DNA from 2 places in the Pseudoalteromonas sp. 2CM37A genome. Region 2 is predicted to be linked to the other one. Evidence: predicted binding sites of a transcription regulator. Region 2 holds the regulator's gene; the other holds the start of a gene.

Region 1 (11,479 bases), 410 kb from region 2:
AGCAAACCTCACAATTTAAACTTTATCAATTTAAAGCATGCCCGTTTTGCGTAAAAGTACGCCGTGCAATTAAGCGCGAAGGCTTAAAAATAGAAACGCGTGATGCAAAAAATAATCAACAATTTCGTCAAGAGCTGTTAGAGCAAGGCGGCAAAATTAAAGTGCCATGCCTTCGTATAGAAAAAAATGGCCAAGTAGAGTGGCTATACGAATCTAACGATATTATTGCTTACTTAAACAAAGTAGCGGCTTAAACGACCCCCTTAATTTTTATCTCACTTATTAAAAGAGACATTATCATGACAATCCGTACTCGTGTTGCCCCATCTCCAACAGGTGACCCGCATCTTGGCACCGCTTATATTGCTTTATTTAACTACTGTTTTGCTAAACAACAAGGCGGCGAGTTTGTGCTTCGTATTGAAGATACAGACCAAGTTCGTAGCACGCCAGAGTCAGAACAAGCGATTATGGATAGCTTACGTTGGTTAGGTCTTGAGTGGGATCATGGCCCTGACGTAGGTGGCGAATTTGGCCCTTACCGTCAATCAGAGCGTAGCGATTTATACAAAAAATACGCACACCAATTAGTTGAGCAAGGTAAAGCATTTTACTGTTTTGCAACCAGCGAAGAGCTTGACCAAATGCGTGAAGAGCAAATGGCAGAAGGTCTGCGCCCTAAATACGACGGCCGTGGCTTAAACCTCACCGAAGATGAAATTAAAGCAAACCTAGCCGCAGGCAAGCCTTACGTTATACGTATGAAAATACCAAGCGAAGGCACTTTTAAATTTAACGACTACCTACGCGACGAAATTGAGATCCCGTGGGAAAACGTAGACATGCAAGTGCTATTAAAAGCCGATGGTTACCCTACGTATTTTTTAGCAAATGTAGTGGATGACCACCACATGCAAATAAGCCATATTTTCCGTGGCGAAGAGTGGATTAACTCAGCACCTAAACTATTAAAACTTTACGAAGATTTAGGTTGGGAAGCACCCGTACTAGGGCACTTACCACTACTGCGTAATCCTGATAAATCAAAGCTTTCTAAGCGTAAAAACCCAACGTCTATTAATTACTATAAAGAAATGGGTTACCTACCAGAGGCCGTGCTTAACTACTTAGGCCGTATGGGTTGGTCAATGCCAGATGAGCGTGAAAAATTCACTCTTAACGAGATGATTGAACACTTCGATATGAAGCGTGTATCACTTGGTGGCCCAGTATTTGATGTTGATAAGCTAAGCTGGTTAAACGGCATGTGGATCCGCGAAAACCTAACAGATGAAGAGCTTGTACAGCGCTTTGTTGATTGGAAGTTTAATGGCGAAATGCTAGCTAAAGTATTACCAGAAGCTAAAACGCGTATTAATACACTTTCGGACATGGTTGATTTAGCAGGGCATTTTGTAGGCGGTATTCCAACTTACGACCCAGCACTGTTAACGGCGGGCAAAGCTGACGAAAACGTAATACGCCAAGCGCTACAGTTTTTTGTATGGCAGCTTGAAGGTTTACGTAGTTTTGATAAGCCAGCTATTTTTGCCATTGCAAAAGAAGTTGCTACATTCCACGAGCTTAAAATTAAAGACTTTTTAGAGCCAATATTTGTAGCAATCACGGGTAAAACGTCTTCAACGTCAGTACTTGATGCAATGGAAATTTTAGGCTCAGACTTATCACGTGCGCGTTTACGTGTAGCGCTTGCTCATTTAGGCATTTCTAAAAAGCAGGCTAAAAATATTGAGCGTGCGTACCGCACATACCCAAGTGCATAATCTTTAGTCGTACTTTATAAAAAGCCGAGCTTATTAATTAAGCTCGGCTTTTTTGTTTCAGGCCGTTTGGCTATATGTCATCGCGTTTTGATCTTGTTTAGCGCAAGCCGTGGCGCTTTAGCAAATGCTATAATGCTGCATGTAAATTAAAAGGAGGCAGCATGATTGCACCTGTAAAAAACAAAGCTTTATTTAGCAGTAATGCCTTTTCAATAAACCTAGTTACTTACCCTACACATCACAGTGTGATGAACCATATAGATCCAGTACAGCAAGGGCGCTACTACAAACTTAATTTTGTACTAGTAAAACCTAAAGCTGGTGGGGTTTTTAAATGCTCAAAATGCATTATTAATTGGTTTAACCGGGTGTATTTATTTAGACCCGACAAATACGAGCATAGCGTATCTAAAATTGAGTCGGGAAAGCGCGTACTACTTAGCTTTGCGCTTAATATATAATTTATTAATAGTCGTAGGCCTGTCCGCTGCATAAAACAGACAGGTCACAATACGATACAGAGATTTCGCTACAAGAATTTATAGTAAAGGCGTTACCGCCTCTGCGCATTGTATCTGCTTTAAGTAAATCTATAGCATTTGATTTTAAGCGATTGTAGCTTATATTATTGTCGCCTCTACCGTCGCCATTGCAGCTTTCGCCTTCAATTCGGCCTAAAAGTGTGGCGCCACTTTCGTGTGCTTCTTGGTCGCTATAAAACTGTTGTAAATCTCGTTTTTTAACGTACGTACCAATTTCCTCAGATAAAACATCGTTATCTATATCGGTATGAAAAGTCACGCTAGAACATCCAGCCAAAGTAGTGAGTACGCTTATTACTGCAAAAACACGTAACATAATAATTAGTCCCTTATTTAGTTTGGTACCTAAATTACTAACTAAAACAGGTGTGCGCAACATTTACTCTTAAGTTAATTGTATGAATTTGTAAGTGATTCGACCTCTCTTTAAATTTTTTCTGGTAGTATGGGCAGGTTATAAGCAGTTTAAGCAGTGAACAATCTATGTTAAGTCCTTACTTTCAGCAGCATGCTGATTATGTTTCTATCTCTCGTGAGCAAGGGTGTCGTTTCGCAAAGTGCGTTGCCGATGATTACAACCCACTTCATGACAAAGATGCCAAAAAGTTTTGCGCGCCAGGAGACTTACTTTTTTCTTTAGTGTTAGACCGCTACGGTATAAGTGAGCGAATGGAATTTACCTTTGCCGGTATGGTTGACGAAAACACCAAACTTAACTTCCCAGAAGGGGATGATGAGTTTGATGTAACCAACGGCGACAAAGTAATTTTAAAGGTAAAACGCGAAGGTAAAACCAGCAAATGCCCAACACTTACTAATAGCTTAATAAAAAATTATGTTGAGTTTTCTGGTGCTGCATTTCCGCACGTAATTATTCCGCTAATGGGTAAGCAAAATGTAATGATTAACCCAGCGCGCCCTATGGTTATTTACGAGTCGATGATCATTAACCTTGATAACATTAATATTCAAACGCCAACGCTTGAGTTTGCTGAGCCAAGTTTTGAGTACACGGGTAAGCGCGGCAAAATTACCTTGCGCTTTAATTTACTAGAAAACGGCGAAAAAGTGGGTTTTGGTGAAAAGCACATGGTGGTGTCGGGTATTCGTGAATACTGCCAAGCAACGGTTGATGACTTAATCGCGTTTTATAATGAGCGAAAAGCCACCTTAAAACCGGTTTAAAACGTTATTAAATTATAATACCAATCCGCAATAATACTTAATCATTTTTAGGGGCTAAAAGTGTTGCTATCTGCGTTAAAAAATTCTCATTTAGAACAACTAAATAGCGAATTTTTTGCCTAGCTATCAACACGTTTATCTGTCCTCAAAATAGATCACTTAATTAAGCGGATTGGTATAAAAAAGGCGCTAAATGCATTGTTATTTAGCGCCTTTTTTATTGATTAGCGAATGCAGCTAGGCTGAATACTTTTCTGAGCTGGTTAATTTACGCAGTACCGTAATATGCGTACAATAGCGCTCTTTGTTATTTTAAAGCTAAGCTTATGTCTGCTACATCGTTCTCATCTCTTAAACTCGATTCGTTATTACTAACCGCAATTGAGCAAAATAATTACACCACGCCTACCGCAATTCAGGTTAAAACTATTCCGCACATATTAGCGGGCAGCGATGTAATGGGCAGCGCGCAAACAGGCACAGGTAAAACAGCCGCCTTTGTATTACCACTACTACATAAGCTTTTAAATACACCAAAAAAAGATGAGCCAGGCATAGCCCGAGTGGTTATTTTAACGCCCACGCGTGAGCTTGCTCAGCAAGTGTTTGCAAGCTTTGAAAAATACGCCCAAGGCACAAATATTCAAGGCGCTTTAGCGTATGGCGGTGCAAGTATTGGCCCGCAAATTAAAGCGCTTAAAACGGCGCAAGTGATAGTCGCAACGCCTGGGCGTTTACTTGATCATATCGTTAAAGGCAGTGTGGTGCTTTCAAGTGTTGATTCGTTAGTATTTGATGAAGCCGACCGCATGCTGGATATGGGCTTTATTGATGAAATAAAACGTATTTTGCGCCACATTCCAGGCGATCGCCAAACCTTATTGTTCTCAGCCACATTCGATGACAGCGTGTTTGAGCTGAGTAAAAAACTACTTAAAAACCCCGAGCTGATTGAAGTTGATAAACGTAACTCAGCCGCCGTTGAAGTAGAGCAAGTTATTTACGCAGTTGATGAAGAGCGAAAGCGTGAGCTTGTATCGCACATGATTGGCATGAAAAACTGGCGCCAAGTACTTATATTTACACGTACCAAACAAATGGCCGATAAACTTGCCAAAGAAATGTGTAAAGACGGCTTAAAAACAGAGTCTATCCATGGCGATAAATCACAAGGTGCGCGCGACCGTGCATTACAAAACTTTAAAGAAGGCACAACGCGGGTTTTAGTTGCCACCGATGTAGCTGCCCGCGGTTTAGATATTCCGGCGCTTAAATATGTAATAAACTTTGAGCTACCTTACATAGCAGAAGATTACGTACACCGAATTGGCCGTACGGGGCGCGCTGGCGAGCAAGGCCTTGCCATGTCGCTGGTAAGTATTGACGAGCAGTGGTTACTGGAAGAAATTGAAGTACTACTGGATACCCGTTTAGCACCACAATGGCTAGAAGGTTACGAGCCAGATTTAAATAAGCCACCTAAAGATAACCGTAAAAACACCAACAAAGCGCGTAAAGATCGCGATAAAAAGCGCATTACCGGGCAAAGAGCACCAAGTAAACGCCGCAGAAAGTAGCCTTAGACATATTTATTTGGCTATACTAAGGCCACTAAATAGCTGAGGTATAGTTATGTTTGAAACAGATCAGTGGGCGTTTTCTGGTATCGATGGCCAAATATCATTACATAAATGGCAAAAAACCATTGATCTTATTACGGGGCTTTTTTCGGCCCCCTCTGGTTATATAGTTCAGGCTACTAGTAAAGGTTATCGTGTAGTTATTAGAGCTAATGAAGGTGGCTCACACTTTGAAACCAACCCTATACTCCCTCCCGAAACTCCCTTATTTTGTAAATATGTAGCCGAAAACAACAACACTTTGTATGTTAGCGATACCCGCAGCGATACGCAGTGGAATACCATGCCCGAGGTTATTGAAGATGGCGTTGAATCCTACCTAGGCTTGCCAATTCACTGGCCTGAAGGTGAAGTATTTGGCACCTTGTGTTTAAAAGATTCAAAAAAAACCAGTTACACCGATGAATATTTTGAGCTAATAGAGCAGCTTCGTGATTTAATTGAAGACGATTTAGCCCTTATTTATAGCTTTGAGCAAATGCGCGAAATAGCCATGCTCGACCCGCTTACCAATATTTATAATCGCCGTGCACTTAGCTTACTTGCCCAACACAAACTTAATTTAGCGCTGCGTTTAGGTTTTGATGTGTGTTGCTTGTTTATTGATGTAAACGACTTTAAAAAACTAAACGACACTTATGGCCATGAAATAGGCGACCAAGCGTTAATCCTCTTAGCAAATACCTTAAAAACACATTTAAGAGAGGCTGATATAGTAGGGCGTTTAGGCGGCGATGAATTTGTAGCTGTGATGCAAATTAGTGATAGAAGTAAGCTTAGCCATATTATTGATAAAATAAAAATTGAGTATAAAAACGCACTATTAGAAAACAACGTGTGCGCGCTGACACTTAGCATAGGCGAAAGTTTTACTAATAAACAAAAGCAACCTTTTGATACGTTATTAAATTTGGCCGATCACCAAATGTATAAAAATAAACAAGCGTACAAATTGGCTAAAAAAGCATAATAATAAAAGTAATACACTTAAACATAGCAACAAAAAAGCAAGCCATTAGGCTTGCTATAAACGGTGTGAATTAGGCTTTAAGCGATTTGTTTTTCGGCTAGGTTTAATTCCATAATGGCTTTTAATAAACGGTATAAGTTTATTGATGCGTCAATTTCTTCTTTACGGTTTGTTAAGCTTTCAATATTTAAGCCTAGTGGCACATCTAGGTGCGCACAGCTTTTGAGTATTAGGTCGAGATTTTCTCGGCAAATACGTACAGATTCACTTAAGGTATTGTCTGCATCAAGCATGCGCCATTTAGTGGCCTCTGGCACTGAGATCCCCAACCATTGCATAAACTCTAAGGTTTTATCGCCACCGCATGGCGTAAACGTTAAAATAATCCGTTTTGGTGTAATACCTTGTGCTTTACAGGTACGCGCGTAACTTGTGATTAGCTCTATAGTTGCTTGCGCGTCGTAAACCGCTTGCGATATAAAAAACTGACAACCTTGTGCTGTTTTTTCTATAAGGCGCTCGTGTTCATTTCGCTTACTTGAATGTCGCTCAGCAATGGTAACGCCCCCTAAAAAGAAGTCATCACTTTGCTCTGCCAATGTTTTATAGGCATCGGGCAAGCTTAGTTTTATATCACCTACCGATGAGGGGCTACCCACTAAAACGACATTTTTTAAATCGTAGTCGTTTTTAGTTTCATCCAACCAGCCTTTAAATTCCTCTACACCACGTTGTGCCACACTTTTGTAAGTAATGACATCTGGAGCAGATAAATTACGTAGTAAGTGGCTGTATTCACGTGGGTCTACAGTTTGTTTAAACGGAAATGGGCGTGCTTTATCTGTACGGCTACTTTCATCTTGAATGTCGTAAATTATCACGCCGTCGTATTCAATTTCGTGTAAGCGAGCAAGTAGTTTTTCTGCAATGATTTTTAGTTGCGCTTTATCAGTACCAATTTTAGGTGGAGTAGTACCAATAAGATAAACACCTTGATTGGTGTCTTCTATTTTTTCTTGTAGTGATAAAGCCATAATCCTCATTCCAGCTTAGTCCAATGTATGTAACTTAATATAACAGCCATTTAGACGTCTAGATAGATTTATTTAATGAAAGTTTTTCAATCAACTTGAGTTTTTTTCATACTTAAATGTTTTTAAAATAGGGAATTGACACAGTTGTTTACATTATAAATAGCCGATGGGCTCTTATATTTAGTGGCTTTGGGGCATAATCTAAGCGAGTTAGCATTAAACCTAATAACAAATTTGCTCAATTTAAAAAGGGACAGCAATGAAATTTAAATTACTAGCAACAAGCTTAGCGGTATCGCTGGCACTAACAGGCTGCGCAACACAGCAAAGCGAAAACACCCAAACGGCACAACAACAGCAAACAACAAAAGCTGACGAACGTGTATTTTCGCAAGAGTACTTAATCGAAGAGCTTGATAACGGCTTACGTGTAATGGTTGTTAAAACCGATTACCCCGATGTCGTCTCGCTGCAAATTCCGGTATCGGTTGGCTCACGTAATGAAGTAAAAGCAGGTAAAACCGGTTTTGCTCACTTTTTTGAGCACATGATGTTTAAAGGCTCTAAAAAATTTCCGCAAGACGAATACACTGCCATATTTAAAAATGCAGGGGTCGATAACCGTGCTTACACCACTAACGATTACACAAACTACCATTTAAACTTTTCAAAGCAGCACCTTGATAAAGTACTTGAAATTGAAGCCGATATTTTTCAAAACTTAACCTACACCGAAGAGCAATTTAGAACCGAAGCGCTAACGGTTAAAGGGGAATATTTAAAAAATAACGCCAGCCCAATTCGTAAGTTATTGAGCGCAGTACGCGAAGAAGCGTTTGATACGCACACTTATAAACATACCACCATGGGCTTTTTTGAAGATATAGAAGCCATGCCAGATCAAATGGCTTACGGTAAAGAATTTTTTGATAAGTTTTATAAGCCTGAATATGTATCGCTAGTGATTGTGGGCGATGTTGACCCACAAGCCACAATGGCTATGGTTAAAAAACATTGGGGTGGCTGGAAAAAAGGCGATTACGTTGCCGATATTAAAGCTGAGCCAAAGCAGCAAGCACCTAAATATGTACATGAGAAAAACGAAGGTTTGCCTGGTCATTGGTTGCTTGTATCTTACAAGGGGGCTGCATGGGAGCCTGCTAAAAAGGACAGAGCCGCACTTGATTTAATCTCACAGCTTTATTTTTCTAATAACTCCGATTTATACCAAGAGCTAGTTGTTGATAAACAAATAGCGAGTCAAATGTTTACCTACAATCCAGAGACAAAAGATCCTGGCTTACTACATGTGTTTGTAAAAGTAGAAAACGAAGATGATTTAGCAAAAGCACGCGATGCTATTAACCGCACTTATGCAAAAGCACGTACCGAACTTGTTGATGAGCAAAAACTAAGTGATTTAAAGTCTAACCTTAAATACAGCTTTATTAACGGCTTAGACTCATCGCAAGCGATTGCATCAACCCTTGCAAGTTATATGCATTTTGAGCGCGACCCAGAGGTTATCAACCAGCTTTATAAATCGGCCGACAACATCACAGCACAAGATATTAAAGCTGTGGCTAATAAATATTTTGTAGATGACGCGCGTACTACCGTAACTATGTCTGCACTTGATAAAGCGCCAGGCTTTGAACAAGAAACAAGCTTAAATGCATTAGTCGCTAAGCATGATAAAGCGCCCGAGGCACCCGTATTTAAAGTGCTTGATAAAACGAATAGCTCGCCGCTGATTGATGTAAACTTTTTATTCAATACAGGGGCTGCTGCAGACCCGCAAGGTAAAAAAGGGGTTGCTGCGCTCACCGCCGCTATGCTTGCTCAAGGTGGCTCGCAAAGTACGAGTTACAAAGACATACAAAAAGCGCTTTATCCGCTTGCTGGCAGCTTTGGTTATCAAATAGATAAAGAAATGCTGTCATTCCAAGGGCGCATTCATAAAGATAACGCTGCCACATGGTATGCGCTTGTAAGCGATCAGTTACTTAACCCAGGCTTTAGAGACGATGACTTTAAGCGCCTTAAAAAAGAAATGATCGACGGTATTAAATCGGGCTTAAAAGCCTCTAATGATGAAGAGCTAGGTAAAGAAGTGCTTTACAGCGCACTTTACAAAGGTCACCCATACGAAAGCTACAATTACGGGGATATTTCGGATTTAGAAGCACTAACGCTTGATGATGTAAAAGCATTTTACAACACAGAGCTTACCCAATCTAAACTAACACTGGGTTTAATTGGCGCTGTGCCAAAAGCGCTTAAAGCAGAAATCATGAGCGACTTAGCAACCTTACCTAAAGGCGAGCAAAGCCGTTTAAGTATTCCTGATGCGCCAGAGCTTAAAGGTCACCATGCCACGATTGTAGAAAAGTCGGCGCAATCTACTGCGGTATCGTTTGGTTTCCCAATTGATACTATTCGTAGTAGTGAAGATTGGACAGCCCTTTGGCTGATGCGTTCGTACTTTGGTGAGCACCGCAGTTCTAACTCATACCTGTATGAGCGAATTCGTCAAACACGTGGTATGAACTACGGCGATTACGCCTACATTGAGTACTTCCCACGTGGCATGTTTCAAACTAAGCCTGATGCAAACTTAGGGCGCTCTGAGCAAATATTCCAAATTTGGTTACGCCCGCTGCGCTCTAATAACGATGCACACTTTGCAACACGTACCGCGTTGTTTGAGCTGGATAAGCTTATTAAAAATGGCTTAACCGAAAAAGACTTTGAAGCAACACGTAACTTTTTAATTAACTACGTACCGCAGCTTGTCGCAAGTCAAAACCGCCAATTAGGTTATGCACTTGATAGTGAATTTTATAACACAGAGTCGTTTGTAAAATACGTGACAAGTAAACTTGAAAAGCTAACGCTTGCTGATGTTAATCGCGTGATTAAAGATAATCTGCAAACAGATAACGTACAGTACGTGTTTATTACCGGTGACGGCGAAGACATGAAAAAACGTTTAGTGTCAGAGCAAACATCGCCAATGGTTTACAACACAGAAAAACCAGCAGCGCTTGTTGCTGAGGATAAAGTCATTGCCGATTATAAATTAGCTATTCCAGCTAACAACATTGAAGTAATGGCTGTTGAAAAAGTGTTTCAGTAATTAATCTCTTTTTCTAACATATAAAAAATGCCCCAGTGCTTATAGCCTGGGGCATTTTTATTTAATTAGTGCTATTAAAACGTAATATTAGTTAGTCGCTAAAAGCACTGAGCCTGCGCCCAGAGCAAAGCTTATTAAGGAGCTAATAACCACTCCCGCTAAAAAGCTTTTAGTTGGCGTACTTTTAACGTCATTATTTATAGGGTCATCAAGTTTAATTAGCTCGCCTTGGCGTACTTCAAGTACCGCGCAAAGCGCCATAGTGGTTTCTTTAGAAGCGGCGCCTTCTTTTTCTACCCGTTGAATGGTCCGCAAACTTACATCGCAGGCATCTGCGAGCTGTTGCTGCGTCCAATCTAACTTACTTCTAAGCGATTTAACTGTTGTAGGATTTAATTGCACGTTAAAGCTTCCCTACAAATAGTTCAACAATTGTTGCCGTTGTATAGCCAAACACCGCCCCACCCAATGTACAGCCAGCAAGAAAAAATGCTGCCTTTTTAGGATCGTCTGAAAGACTACTTTGAACTTGTTTGGCTATCACACTGCTATTTTTATAAAGAGTGCACTCCAGACGCCCCGTAAGTATATTAAGCATGTCAAATTTTACTTGGTACTGTGAGCCCTCAAAAGCAAAAGAGTGCGTGCTTGCACAGTAGATAGTTCGTTTTTTACTAAATAGGTCATCGTTTACAAATACTTCTTCTTTACCAGTAAAGTAGCTTCCAAAACAGGCTATTTGATTGTCACCATCTTGAAAGTAAAATTTATAACCAAGCTTTTTTGTATTCAATATATCGTTTTTCATCATCGTTATCCTTGTTGAGTTGATGATGCTAATTTAGCGTTTGTTTTTATTTTTTACGCCGTCAGTAGTATGCCAGTAGCTAGTTTGGCATATGACAGTAACCCTGTCATGCTGCTTTAGTATCTGATTTTTAATGTAAAAGTAAATTTTTTATATTTTTTATAGACTACTTAGCTGTCATACGGAGTATTACTTCACATTAATAAATTATGCAGCTAGCGTGAAGTAAAGTAACAATATTGTGTTAAAAAATTGTTATTGATTATACTGATTAACAACAAAGCTAAAATGGAAAGCTCGTGATTGACGATAAAGCGTTTTTTAAGTTGGTACTAGATACCACGCCCGACCAAGTAGTGGTTATTAATTCTAACGGC
Region 2 (11,479 bases):
AAGCTCGCGTGCAAGTATCAGCAATTTACGTTGCATATCGCGGCCCGATAAATCCTCGCGAGGATCAGGCTCTGTAAAGCCCATTTTTTGCGCTTCTAGAACAAGATCAGAAAATGCCACACTGCCATCGTACTTACTGCATAGCCACGAGAGTGTGCCCGAGAAAACACCTTCAATACGCGTAATTTTATCGCCACTATTTTGTAAATCGGCCAACGCAAAGTTAATCGGCAACCCTGCCCCAACACTGGTGTTGTAGCGCCAATGCAAGTTACGCTCGCTAATACTTTGGCGCAGCGCGTTATACCAATTAGATGCAGCAGTGCCTGCGTACTTGTTAGCACTTATTAAATGGCAGTCTCGCTCAACAAAGTCAGTGTATAATTGGCTAAATTGCTCGCTTGCCGTTATATCAACAACAACTTTGTGCTCGTAATCAAGTTCGTTTAATGCACTTAATAAATCCGCCTGCTCATAAGCAACGGCATTATGCTGCCATTGTTTTTTCCACTGTCCGAGTGTAATACCCGAGGCATTAAATAGCATATGTTGCGAGCGAATTAACCCAACTAGCTTAATACTATAATCGCCCGACAATCGTTTAAATTGAGCATCTAGCTGGCTTAAAAATTCATCGCCTACATTACCTAAGCCAGCCACAACCAGGGCAACTTCTTGGCCTTTATTAATTAATTTTTCGTGCAATAAACTAAGTACATCGCTTTCTATTAACTGATCCGTTAACAGCAATGTATAGCCTGTATCTTGATGAATAAAACGAGGGTGAATACTTTGCTGATTTAAAACCTCAGCCGCTAATGTACTTAGTGTGTAAACATCTTGCGTAGGCGCAACCACCGCGCAGCCATTTAAATTAGACTCGCTTATATTTGCTCGCCCAGCAAAATAACTCACTACTTGATGCGTTGCACCCGCGGGCACAACTAAGTATGTATCCCCGTTATGTATAAAATGATGAAGGCTGTGCTGAATAAGCTGGCTAACATGCGCCACTTCACCCGCGTTAAGGCCTTCAACGAGCAGTAAATCAACGTTTTGTAATGTAGTAATAAAACGTTTTTGCTTAGCTTTGCCTTGTTTTACAATATCGGTAGGGGCAGTTTGCACATCAAAACTACTACGTACAGCCAGTTTAATATTACTGTTTTTTAAAGGCGAAAGCGTTTTAGCATGTAAAACAGGGTTACCCAATCGAGCTAATAAGTTAGCTTGTTCACGGCACACCTTGTTGTACTTAATCGCCTTTTCAACTTTTCGTGGGTCAGCACTAAATACCCCTGGCGTATCAGTCCAAATACATACATTTTGTGCGTCGCAATAATTGGCTAATAAGGTGGCGCTGTAATCACTGCCATTGCGCCCAAGCGTAACTGTTTTACCATCAGCACTTGCTGCGATAAACCCTGTTACTACGTTAATTTTATTTGCATCAATAACTTGGCTGCATTGCTGTTTGTTTTGCGCATGCAAAAGCTCCCCGCTTGTTACACTAAACAGCGCTCTAGCATCATGAGCACACGCTTGAATGTTTAATTGCGTTAAATAGGCTGCCAATAATCGCGCAGACCACAGCTCACCATGCGCCAGTAAGGCCGCCTCTTGCAACTGCTGCTTGCTGGCTTGCTCCGCTACATCACTTAGCTCTTGCGCTAACACAGCTAAAGCCGTGTGTTTAGCATCGGCTTGTAATAACTCTTCAATTAATGCTGTTTGGTGATTACTCAATTGCAGCAAAATATCAGCCACAGCTTGCTTATCTTGTTGTTGATAACTTTGCCACAGAGAAACCAATGTATCGGTGGTTTTACCCGCAGCAGATACAACCACGCAATCGCCAGGCTGTGTGTGGCCAATAATTATTTTTGCCACACTTTGATAGCGCTCGCCCGAGCTTAAGCTCGAGCCGCCAAATTTATGTACACTTTTTACCATACTCAATCACCACAAAGCTGGATGAGCAGCCTGCTGCTTTACATCACCATTGGCATTGCCCGCAGCTTTACCAACACGCCCTACATTTTTATTTTGCCCAGGTTTAACTAGGTTAAATACACGTTCAAAATCAGCCAGTAGGTCTTCTACATCTTCAATACCGACCGAAATACGAATTAGCGTATCGCCCACACCCGCCTCTAAACGTGCTTGAGCTTCCATACCTGCGTGAGTCATGGTCGCAGGATGACAAATTAAACTCTCAACCCCACCTAACGATTCTGCTAAGCTAAATTCTTTAAGGCTTGTTAAAAACGCCGCAGCATCATCCACATCGCCTTTAATATCAAAACTAACCATACCGCCAAACCCAAGCTGTTGGGCTTTAGCAAGTGCATGTTGAGGATGCGATTCAAGGCCTGGGTAGTAAACTTGGCTAACATACTCAGAGCTTTCTAGGTATTTAGCAATTGCCAGGGCATTTTCTTGGTGCTGTTTTAAACGCACATTTAAAGTACGTAAACCACGTAACGTTAAATAGCTATCAAATGGTGCGCCGGTAATACCAATGTTATTGGCCCACCAAGCAAGCTCATCACCAAGCTCTTGTGTAGCAGCAACAACTGCACCGCCTACAACATCAGAATGGCCGTTTATATATTTAGTGGTTGAGTGCACAACAATATCTACGCCAAACTTAATTGGGTTTTGTAATGCCGGTGATAAAAAGGTGTTATCGGCGGCCACTAATGCACCGCACTGTTTTGCTATATCCGTCACGGCTTTAATATCCGTTAGGCGCAGCACAGGGTTACTTGGTGTTTCTATCCAAATTAATTTAGGTTTAATGGTTAAAATTTGTTCTAGGCTTTCTGGTTTAGTTAAATCAAGCACTTTAAGTTTAAGCAAGCCGCGCTTTTCTAACGACGTAAATAAACGGTAGCTACCGCCATAACAATCGTGAGGAATAACCAATGTATCATTGTTATTTAATAACTGTGTGGCTAAGTGCACTGCTGCCATGCCCGTAGCAGTAATAATTCCGCGTGCGCCACCTTCAAGCTCTGCTAGAGTGTCAGCTAAAATATCGCGATTAGGATTACCACTGCGTCCATAGTCGTATGCGCGCTTAGTATCAAAATCGGCAAACGAATAAGTCGTCGATAAATAAATTGGCGGTACAACGGCGCCATGATGTTTATCGGCATCAACCCCATTTCGAACAGCAATGGTTGCTTTGTTTTTTTCGCTCATATTCGTCACCTGATTAATTTGGAAGTTTAGACGTCTAAAAGAGTAAGTTATCCATTATAATAAGTCAAAGCTTTTAAAGCTCTAGATGGCTAAAAATAACAGACGCGTAAAACTTCAAGAAAGCTGTATTTACTATTACAGCCAGCTTATTAAGATAGATTGCTATCTATTATTTGACTATCTTTTTTAAAACGATAGAATTTCACGCATATTTACACGCTTTTTACGCCGTGTGAGAAATTAATAATCTGAGGCAACGATACATCTTATGGCTAAATGGAATGGTGAGTATATTCACCCATACGCAGAACACGGGAAAAAATCAGAGCAAGTTAAAAAGATCACCGTTTCGATCCCGCTAAATGTATTAAAAGTATTAACTGATGAGCGTACACGTCGTCAAATAAACAACCTGCGTCATGCAACAAATAGCGAGTTACTATGCGAAGCGTTTTTGCATGCCTTTACAGGCCAGCCATTACCTAATGATGATGACCTACGTAAAGATAACGCAGAAAAAGTACCTGAAGAAGTTAAAAAAATAATGCAAGAAATGGGTTTAGAAGTGCCTATTTTAGACGAAGAATAAAACGTCTTTTTAAACAAAAAAACCTCAGCATGCTGAGGTTTTTTTGTTTAAGCGCTATATATTACGCCATATAATTTTCCGGTAAGTCAATTTGTGCCACGCCCGATTCAACAGCAGCAATAGCAACCGCCTTGGCTATACGTGGTAATAAACGCGGGTCCATCGGTTTAGGAATAATGTAGTCTGCACCAAATTCGAGCTTTTCTACACCCGCTGCTTTTAATACTTGCTCAGGCACTGGCTCTTTAGCAATACTACGAATAGCTTCAACAGCGGCTATTTTCATTTCATCGTTAATTGCGCTTGCACGCACATCAAGTGCACCACGGAAAATAAACGGGAAACATAAAACATTATTAACTTGGTTAGGGAAATCAGAACGCCCCGTTGCCATAATTAAGTCTTTACGTGCACTGTGCGCAAGCTCAGGTGCAATTTCAGGATCTGGGTTTGAACATGCAAACACCACTGGCTTATCAGCCATTAGTTTTAGATCTTCAGGTGCAAGTAAGTTAGGACCCGATACACCTACAAACACATCAGCATCAGCAATTACATCTTGTAGAGTACGCTTATCTGTATTGTTAGCAAAAAGCTGTTTGTATTCGTTTAAGTCATCGCGGCGAGTATGAATAACCCCTTTGCGGTCTAGCATATAAATATGTTCGCGTAGTGCACCACACTTAATTAACAGCTCCATACAAGCAACCGCTGCAGCGCCTGCACCTAAACATACAATAATGGCATCTTCTATTGATTTGCCCTGCACTTCTAAGGCGTTAAGCATACCTGCCGCAGTTACAATAGCGGTACCGTGTTGGTCATCATGAAAAACCGGAATACTGCAACGCTCAATAAGTGCTTTTTCAATTTCAAAACACTCTGGCGCTTTAATATCTTCTAAGTTAATACCACCAAACGTATCGGCAATATTAGCCACTGTATTTATAAAGTCTTCGGTGGTGCGATGCTTAACTTCAATATCAATAGAATCTAAGCCAGCAAAACGTTTAAATAAAAGCGCCTTACCTTCCATAACAGGTTTAGAGGCTAATGGCCCTAAATTACCCAAACCTAAAATTGCCGTACCATTACTGATCACCGCAACCATATTACCTTTACCGGTATATTTATATGCATTGGCTGGGTCTGCTGCAATTTCGCGCACAGGCTCTGCAACACCAGGGCTGTATGCTAATGCTAAGTCTTGCACCGTTTCGGCTGGTTTTGTTAGCTCAATGCTGATTTTGCCTGGAACGGGGTGAGAGTGGTAGTGTAATGCTTGTTCACGAAAATCTGACATAACGCGATGGTATCCTGCAATTTAAGTTAAGTGAGAGGGAGTATGGGGCTAAGATACTCTTATTATTTTTAAATTCCAAGCAATATCAGGTCTATCCTGTTATATGCTATATCCGTTAATTTTAAGTGATTTATCAGCAACTTCGCTAAAAGTTATCAATATTAAACAAATAAAAATTCATTCAAAAAGTGCTTTTTGAGGTTCATTTTACCCTGCCAATATTTTTGTAAAATAGCAGAATAGTAAAATAGTAAAATGCACCAATATGGCGCGTTTATCACCGTTAAAAACAAATATCGCCACGATAAGCACTTTTAGCAGCTTGGTTAAAAATTAACGTATAAAAAATATAGAGAAGAATTGAGAGTTTGTCTGCAAAGGTTTATGCATATTCAGAATAAGAACAGGAAATAGTTATGCACACGTAGTACGGCAACAATCGGTGATTTTTTAGTAAAAATGATGATTTTTAGGCACAAAAAAAGCACCCGAAGGTGCTTTTTTTACTAAACAGCAATAATTACTTCTTGCTGCTAAGTGCACCGAAGCGCTTGTTGAAGCGATCAACACGGCCGCCAGTGTCTAAAATCTTTTGCTTACCAGTGTAAAACGGGTGACACGCAGAACATACGTCTAGGTGAATGTCTTTACAAAGAGTAGAACGAGTTTCGAATTTGTTTCCGCATGAACATGTTGCAGAAATTGCTTCGTACTTAGGGTGAATACCTTCTTTCATAGGAACCTCTAGTTAAGGCCGCATCGCTCTCCAAACCCGAAGTCTGGCACCATACGTCGTTAAAACAAATTTATAGGCCGCGGATTTTATCCAACTAGCTTGCCCCACACAAGCTTTAATTACACTTTTTGCCAAAAAAGTAACCAACCAGCGCTACCGCATCCATTTCTATGTAGGTTTTTAGCCTTATTTTTAGTACATTAAGCTATTACCCTTTATCACATGAGTTGTTATGCGTTTTGTTGAAGTTGCTATTAAAGTTCCGTTACCACGCACCTTTGATTATAAAATAGATGAACAACTCATCTCGCCCTCGGCGCCTATTATGCCAGGGATGCGTGTTTTAGTGCCTTTTGGCAATCAAAAGAAAGTAGCGGTTGTTCTTGCTCTTAAAACGCATACCGACGTGCCAGATAACAAAATTAAAGCGGTTACTGAGGTTATTGACCAAACCCCTATTTTATCATCACAGCATTTAGAACTGCTTAGCTTTACTGCACGCTATTATTGCTATCCGCTCGGCGAAACCATACACATTGCACTGCCAGGTGCGCTTCGCCAAGGTGAGAACCCAGATAAAACTAGCATTAACATGGTTAGCCTTACCGAAAAAGGCGCAAAGGTTCCGTCGTTAAAAGCGAAAACTCAGTTAAATTTATTAAAGCAACTCGCACAATCGGGTAAGTCGTCGGTAACCGAGCTAAAAGCGCTCGGCTTTAGTAAAAAAACAATAGATGCCCTAATAGATAAAGAGCTTATAACCCAAAGCATTGAGCATGATAATCAATGGCAAAGCGTTGCACCCACGGTCGGCACCAAGCCAGTACTTAATAAAGAGCAAGCCGTAGCATGCACTACAATAAATCAAAGTGTTGGCTTTAAGAGCTTTTTATTAGAAGGTGTAACAGGCAGTGGTAAAACCGAAGTATATTTACAATGCCTAGAAGAAGTCCTTAAACGTGGCGAGCAAGCCTTGGTTTTGGTGCCTGAAATAGGCTTAACACCACAAACTGTTAACCGATTTCGTCGTCGCTTTCCCGATACGCCAATTATGCTATGGCACTCTGCCCTAACCGATAACGAACGCTTGCAAACATGGCGTTTTTGCGAAAAAGGCAGCTGCGCAATTGTAATAGGTACCCGTTCGAGTATTTTTCTACCTTTTTTAAAGTTAGGAATGATAGTGGTTGATGAAGAGCATGACTCTTCATTTAAACAGCAGGATACCTTACGCTACCACGCACGCGATTTAGCAGCTTATCGGGCATTTCAGCACAAAATACCGCTTATTTTAGGCAGTGCCACCCCTGCGCTCGAAACACTGCACAAAGCTATAAACAACAAATACCAACTTTTAAGCCTTACAGAGCGCGCACAAACTGCAACCGATAATCAGTTTATGTTGCTCGATATGAAAGGCCAGCCCGACCAAGCGGGTATTGCACACGCAAGTCTTGCCACTATGCGCCAACATTTAAACCGTGGTAAGCAAGTTATGGTGTTTTTAAATCGTCGTGGCTTTTCTCCTACGCTAATTTGTCACGAATGCGGTTGGCTGAGTGAGTGTAATCGCTGCAGCACTAGCGCAACCTTTCATAAAGCCATTGGCCAAATGATTTGCCACCACTGTGGTGAGCAACACCCAGTACCTCACCAATGCCCTGATTGCGGTAGCACACAAATTTTTCCTAACGGTAAAGGCACCGAACAAATTGAAGAATTTTTATCGAGTGAATTCCCCGATACACCCGTAACCCGCATCGACCGCGATTCAACCCGCCGTAAAGGGAGCTTAGAAAAAGCCTTAGAGGAGATAAACCAAGGCGGGGCGCGTATTTTAGTGGGCACACAAATGTTGGCTAAAGGTCATCATTTTGCCGATGTTAGCTTAGTGCTTATATTAGATGTAGATAGCGGCTTGTACTCGTGCGATTTTAGAGCCACAGAGCATTTAGCCCAGCTGGTAACTCAAGTTGCTGGGCGCGCGGGTCGCTCTGGTGAGCCAGGCCAAGTATTACTGCAAACCCACTTTCCTGAACACCCTTTATTGCAAGACTTAGTAAATAATGGCTACCAAGATTTTGCCCGTTTTGCTTTAAGTGAGCGTGATGATGCCGACCTTCCACCCATTACCAATATGGCTATAGTTAGAGCACAAGGGCACAGTATTAAGCTCGTTGTCGATTTTTTGACGGATTTGGTTCCTGTTAACGGTGTATCTGGTATACAATTGCTCGGTCCAATTCCTGCTCCACTAGAAAGAGTGGCGGGTATGTACCGGTTTCAATTGCATATTCAAGCGCAAGACCGCAAAGTATTGCATCAGTATCTTGCGCAAATGGTCGATTATTTAAGCACCAGCAAACTTGCACAAAAAGTGCGCTGGAGCCTTGATGTTGACCCTATAGACATGATTTAGGTTAAAGCCAAATGGCACAGCACGATTATATTAATAAAAAACCAGCGGGTAGAAAAAACACCAAGCAAGCCCCTGCTAAAAAACCATTTCCTATACTTTTAGTTGTTATTACTGTTTTGCTTGTAGGCGGCTTTGCTTACGGCTTATGGTTTATTAAAAATAACGCCGACCCTGAGCTTGTTGAGCAGCAGGCGCACCCTAAAACAGCTGAAAAAGTAGAAATAGCTAAACCTCGCGCTCCTAAGTTCATTGAAGAAATTAAAGAGCACGAGATCCAAGTTGAAGTAAGAGAAATTGAGCAAAAAGGCCCCTATGTTATGCAGTGTGGGTCGTTTAGAACACACGCACAAGCCGAAACCCTCAAAGCTAAAATTGCCTTTGCGGGCTTAATTTCTGAAATTAAAAAGACCACAGGTACTAATGGTGTTTGGTATAAAGTGCGTTTAGGCCCTTATAAAACAAAGCGCCAAGCCGAAAGCGACAAAAACAAACTCAAGCGAGTGCATGTTGTTAGCTGCGGAATTTGGGGCTGGACTTGAAATTAGTCCATTCACCCATATAACCTCATCATAATCGTTTTTTACAAGCTGCCCCCGCAGCTTGATGATGAGGAATAACATGACCACTATCGTAAGTGTACGCCGCGACAATAAAGTAGTAATTGGTGGCGACGGCCAAGTTTCACTTGGTAATACCGTAATGAAGGGCAATGCCCGTAAAGTTCGACGCCTTTATAATGGCAAAGTAATTGCTGGTTTTGCCGGCGGTACTGCTGATGCCTTTACCCTTTTCGAACGCTTTGAAAGCAAACTAGAAATGCACCAAGGTAACCTCACTAAAGCCGCTGTAGAAATGGCCAAAGACTGGCGTAGCGACAGAGCTTTACGCAAGCTTGAGGCACTCCTTGCGGTTGCAGATGAAACTGCTTCACTAATTATCACCGGCAATGGTGATGTAGTGCAGCCAGAAAACGATTTAATTGCCATTGGTAGCGGTGGTAACTTTGCTCAATCAGCAGCCACTGCCCTATTAGAAAACACCGATTTAAGCGCTCGCGATATCGTAGAAAAAAGCCTGACCATTGCTGGCAACATCTGTGTATTTACCAACAACTTCCAAACAATCGAAGAATTATAATAGGACCCATTATGTCTGCTATGACCCCAAGAGAAATTGTACACGAGTTAGATCAGCATATTATTGGTCAAGCTAATGCTAAAAAAGCCGTGGCTATTGCCCTGCGTAATCGCTGGCGCCGTATGCAACTAAACGATGACTTACGCAGCGAAGTAACCCCTAAAAACATTTTAATGATTGGCCCAACCGGTGTCGGTAAAACTGAAATTGCCCGCCGTTTAGCTAAACTCGCTAATGCGCCTTTTATTAAAGTAGAGGCGACTAAATTTACTGAAGTGGGTTATGTTGGTAAAGAAGTAGAGACTATCATTCGCGATTTAGTTGATGTATCAATTAAAATGACCCGCGAGCAACAAACTAAAAAGTTTAAACACCGTGCAGAAGAAGCAGCAGAAGAGCGTATTTTAGATGCACTTTTACCACCGGCTAAAGATCAATACGGTGAAACACAGCGCGATGACAACTCATCTACTCGTCAAACATTCCGTAAAAAATTACGCGAAGGTCAGCTTGATGATAAAGAAATAGAAATAGATCTAGCGCAAGCACAGCCAAATGTAGAGATTATGGCGCCTCCTGGTATGGAAGATATGACCAACCAGCTGCAAAGCATGTTCCAAAACATGGGTGGCGACAAACGTACTAAGCGTAAGTTAAAAATTAAAGAAGCCTTTAAGTTATTAACCGAAGAAGAAGCCGCTAAATTAGTTAACCCTGAAGAGCTAAAAGAGCAGGCTATTTTTGCAGTAGAGCAAAACGGCATTGTGTTTATTGATGAAATAGACAAAATTTGTAAGCGTGGCGATTCGTCAGGCCCAGATGTTAGCCGTGAAGGTGTACAACGCGACCTACTTCCATTAATTGAAGGCTCAACCGTTAATACTAAGCACGGTATGGTGAAAACAGACCACATGCTATTTATTGCATCAGGTGCGTTCCAAATGGCTAAACCATCAGACATGATCCCTGAGCTACAAGGTCGTTTACCTATTCGTGTAGAGCTTGAAGCACTAAGTGCTAATGACTTTAAACGAATTCTTACCGAGCCACATGCTTCACTTACTGAGCAGCAACGTGAATTGCTTAAAACTGAGCAAGTAAATGTTGAGTTTAACGATGATGCAATAGAGCGCATTGCTAAAGCCGCTTGGCAGGTTAACGAGAAAACCGAAAACATTGGTGCTCGTCGCTTACATACGGTAATGGAAAAGCTAATGGAAGAAATTTCATACGATGCATCTGAACAAGCTGGCTCTACCCTTACTATTGACGCCGCTTATGTAGAAAAACATTTAGGCGCATTAGTTGAAGATGAAGATTTAAGCCGCTTTATTTTATAAGGTAGGCAAAAATACTATACTAAAAGCCTCCATATTGGGGGCTTTTTAATGGGATATATAAAATGAAACACGTAACAAAAGTGCATTATCATAGCGTGAGTAAAAACCTAGATGTTTACTTTGATGATGACAGTATGGCTGTATTTAGCTGCGAGTTTTTACGCGTTCACTCTCCCTCGGCCGAAGTGCAAGGGCATGGTGCAGAGCCAATGAAGTTGGTACTTAATAAACAACATGTTGGTATAAAAAAGATTGTACCGGTGGGGCATTACGCACTGAGATTAGACTTTGATGATGGCCATAACAGCGGGCTATTTAGCTGGAGCTACTTTGAAACACTACAAGCGCAGCACGAAACCTTGTGGGATAAATACCAAGCGCGTCTTGCCGAGCACGAACAAAACAAAGATAGCGTACCAATAAAGTTTGTTCCCTAAACCTTATTGGCTTTTTAAACGCTACACTGTATTACACTTTAAACTTATCAATAGCCGCAAATAATACGCGCGCTTGTTCAGAGACTTCTTCACTGGTTTGCGCATTATTAACTGCATGCTCAGAGGCATCTTGGGCAATGTCTCTAATGCGTACTACATTTTTGTTCACCTCTGATGCCACCTGACTTTGCTCATCAATAGCAACGGCAATTTGAGTGCTCATTTCCATTATGGTTTGCACATCTTCGGTAATAGCGCCGAGTAAATCACCCGCTTTAATAGCTTGTGAAGCACTTTCATCACCTTGCGAG

What was found. The regulator MetJ, encoded in region 2, represses methionine synthesis genes. The targets are predictions, from matches to a motif close to TAGACGTCTAGACGTCTA.
Region 1: a site for MetJ is predicted at 7,199-7,216, ahead of MTF68_RS09525 (methylenetetrahydrofolate reductase). Genes of this name have one in related genera too.

Annotation. Positions count from the first base shown of each region.
Region 1 covers NZ_JALNTJ010000003.1:465,998-477,476, forward strand. Annotated here, with positions in the region: gene MTF68_RS09490 (glutaredoxin domain-containing protein) at 1-254, shown strand, start outside; gene gltX (glutamate--tRNA ligase) at 300-1,784, shown strand; gene MTF68_RS09500 (hypothetical protein) at 1,946-2,245, shown strand; gene MTF68_RS09505 (hypothetical protein) at 2,250-2,642, opposite strand; gene MTF68_RS09510 (DUF3581 domain-containing protein) at 2,810-3,511, shown strand; gene MTF68_RS09515 (DEAD/DEAH box helicase) at 3,838-5,088, shown strand; gene MTF68_RS09520 (sensor domain-containing diguanylate cyclase) at 5,144-6,121, shown strand; gene MTF68_RS09525 (methylenetetrahydrofolate reductase) at 6,199-7,155, opposite strand; gene MTF68_RS09530 (pitrilysin family protein) at 7,415-10,294, shown strand; gene MTF68_RS09535 (helix-turn-helix transcriptional regulator) at 10,382-10,696, opposite strand; gene MTF68_RS09540 (hypothetical protein) at 10,698-11,105, opposite strand; gene MTF68_RS09545 (diguanylate cyclase) at 11,402-11,479, shown strand, end outside.
Region 2 covers NZ_JALNTJ010000003.1:60,555-72,033, reverse strand. Annotated here, with positions in the region: gene metL (bifunctional aspartate kinase/homoserine dehydrogenase II) at 1-1,953, opposite strand, end outside; gene metB (cystathionine gamma-synthase) at 1,960-3,207, opposite strand; gene metJ (met regulon transcriptional regulator MetJ) at 3,476-3,796, shown strand; gene MTF68_RS07710 (malic enzyme-like NAD(P)-binding protein) at 3,858-5,099, opposite strand; gene rpmE (50S ribosomal protein L31) at 5,620-5,835, opposite strand; gene priA (primosomal protein N') at 6,068-8,254, shown strand; gene MTF68_RS07695 (SPOR domain-containing protein) at 8,266-8,793, shown strand; gene hslV (ATP-dependent protease subunit HslV) at 8,873-9,391, shown strand; gene hslU (HslU--HslV peptidase ATPase subunit) at 9,403-10,731, shown strand; gene MTF68_RS07680 (gamma-butyrobetaine hydroxylase-like domain-containing protein) at 10,794-11,168, shown strand; gene MTF68_RS07675 (methyl-accepting chemotaxis protein) at 11,200-11,479, opposite strand, start outside.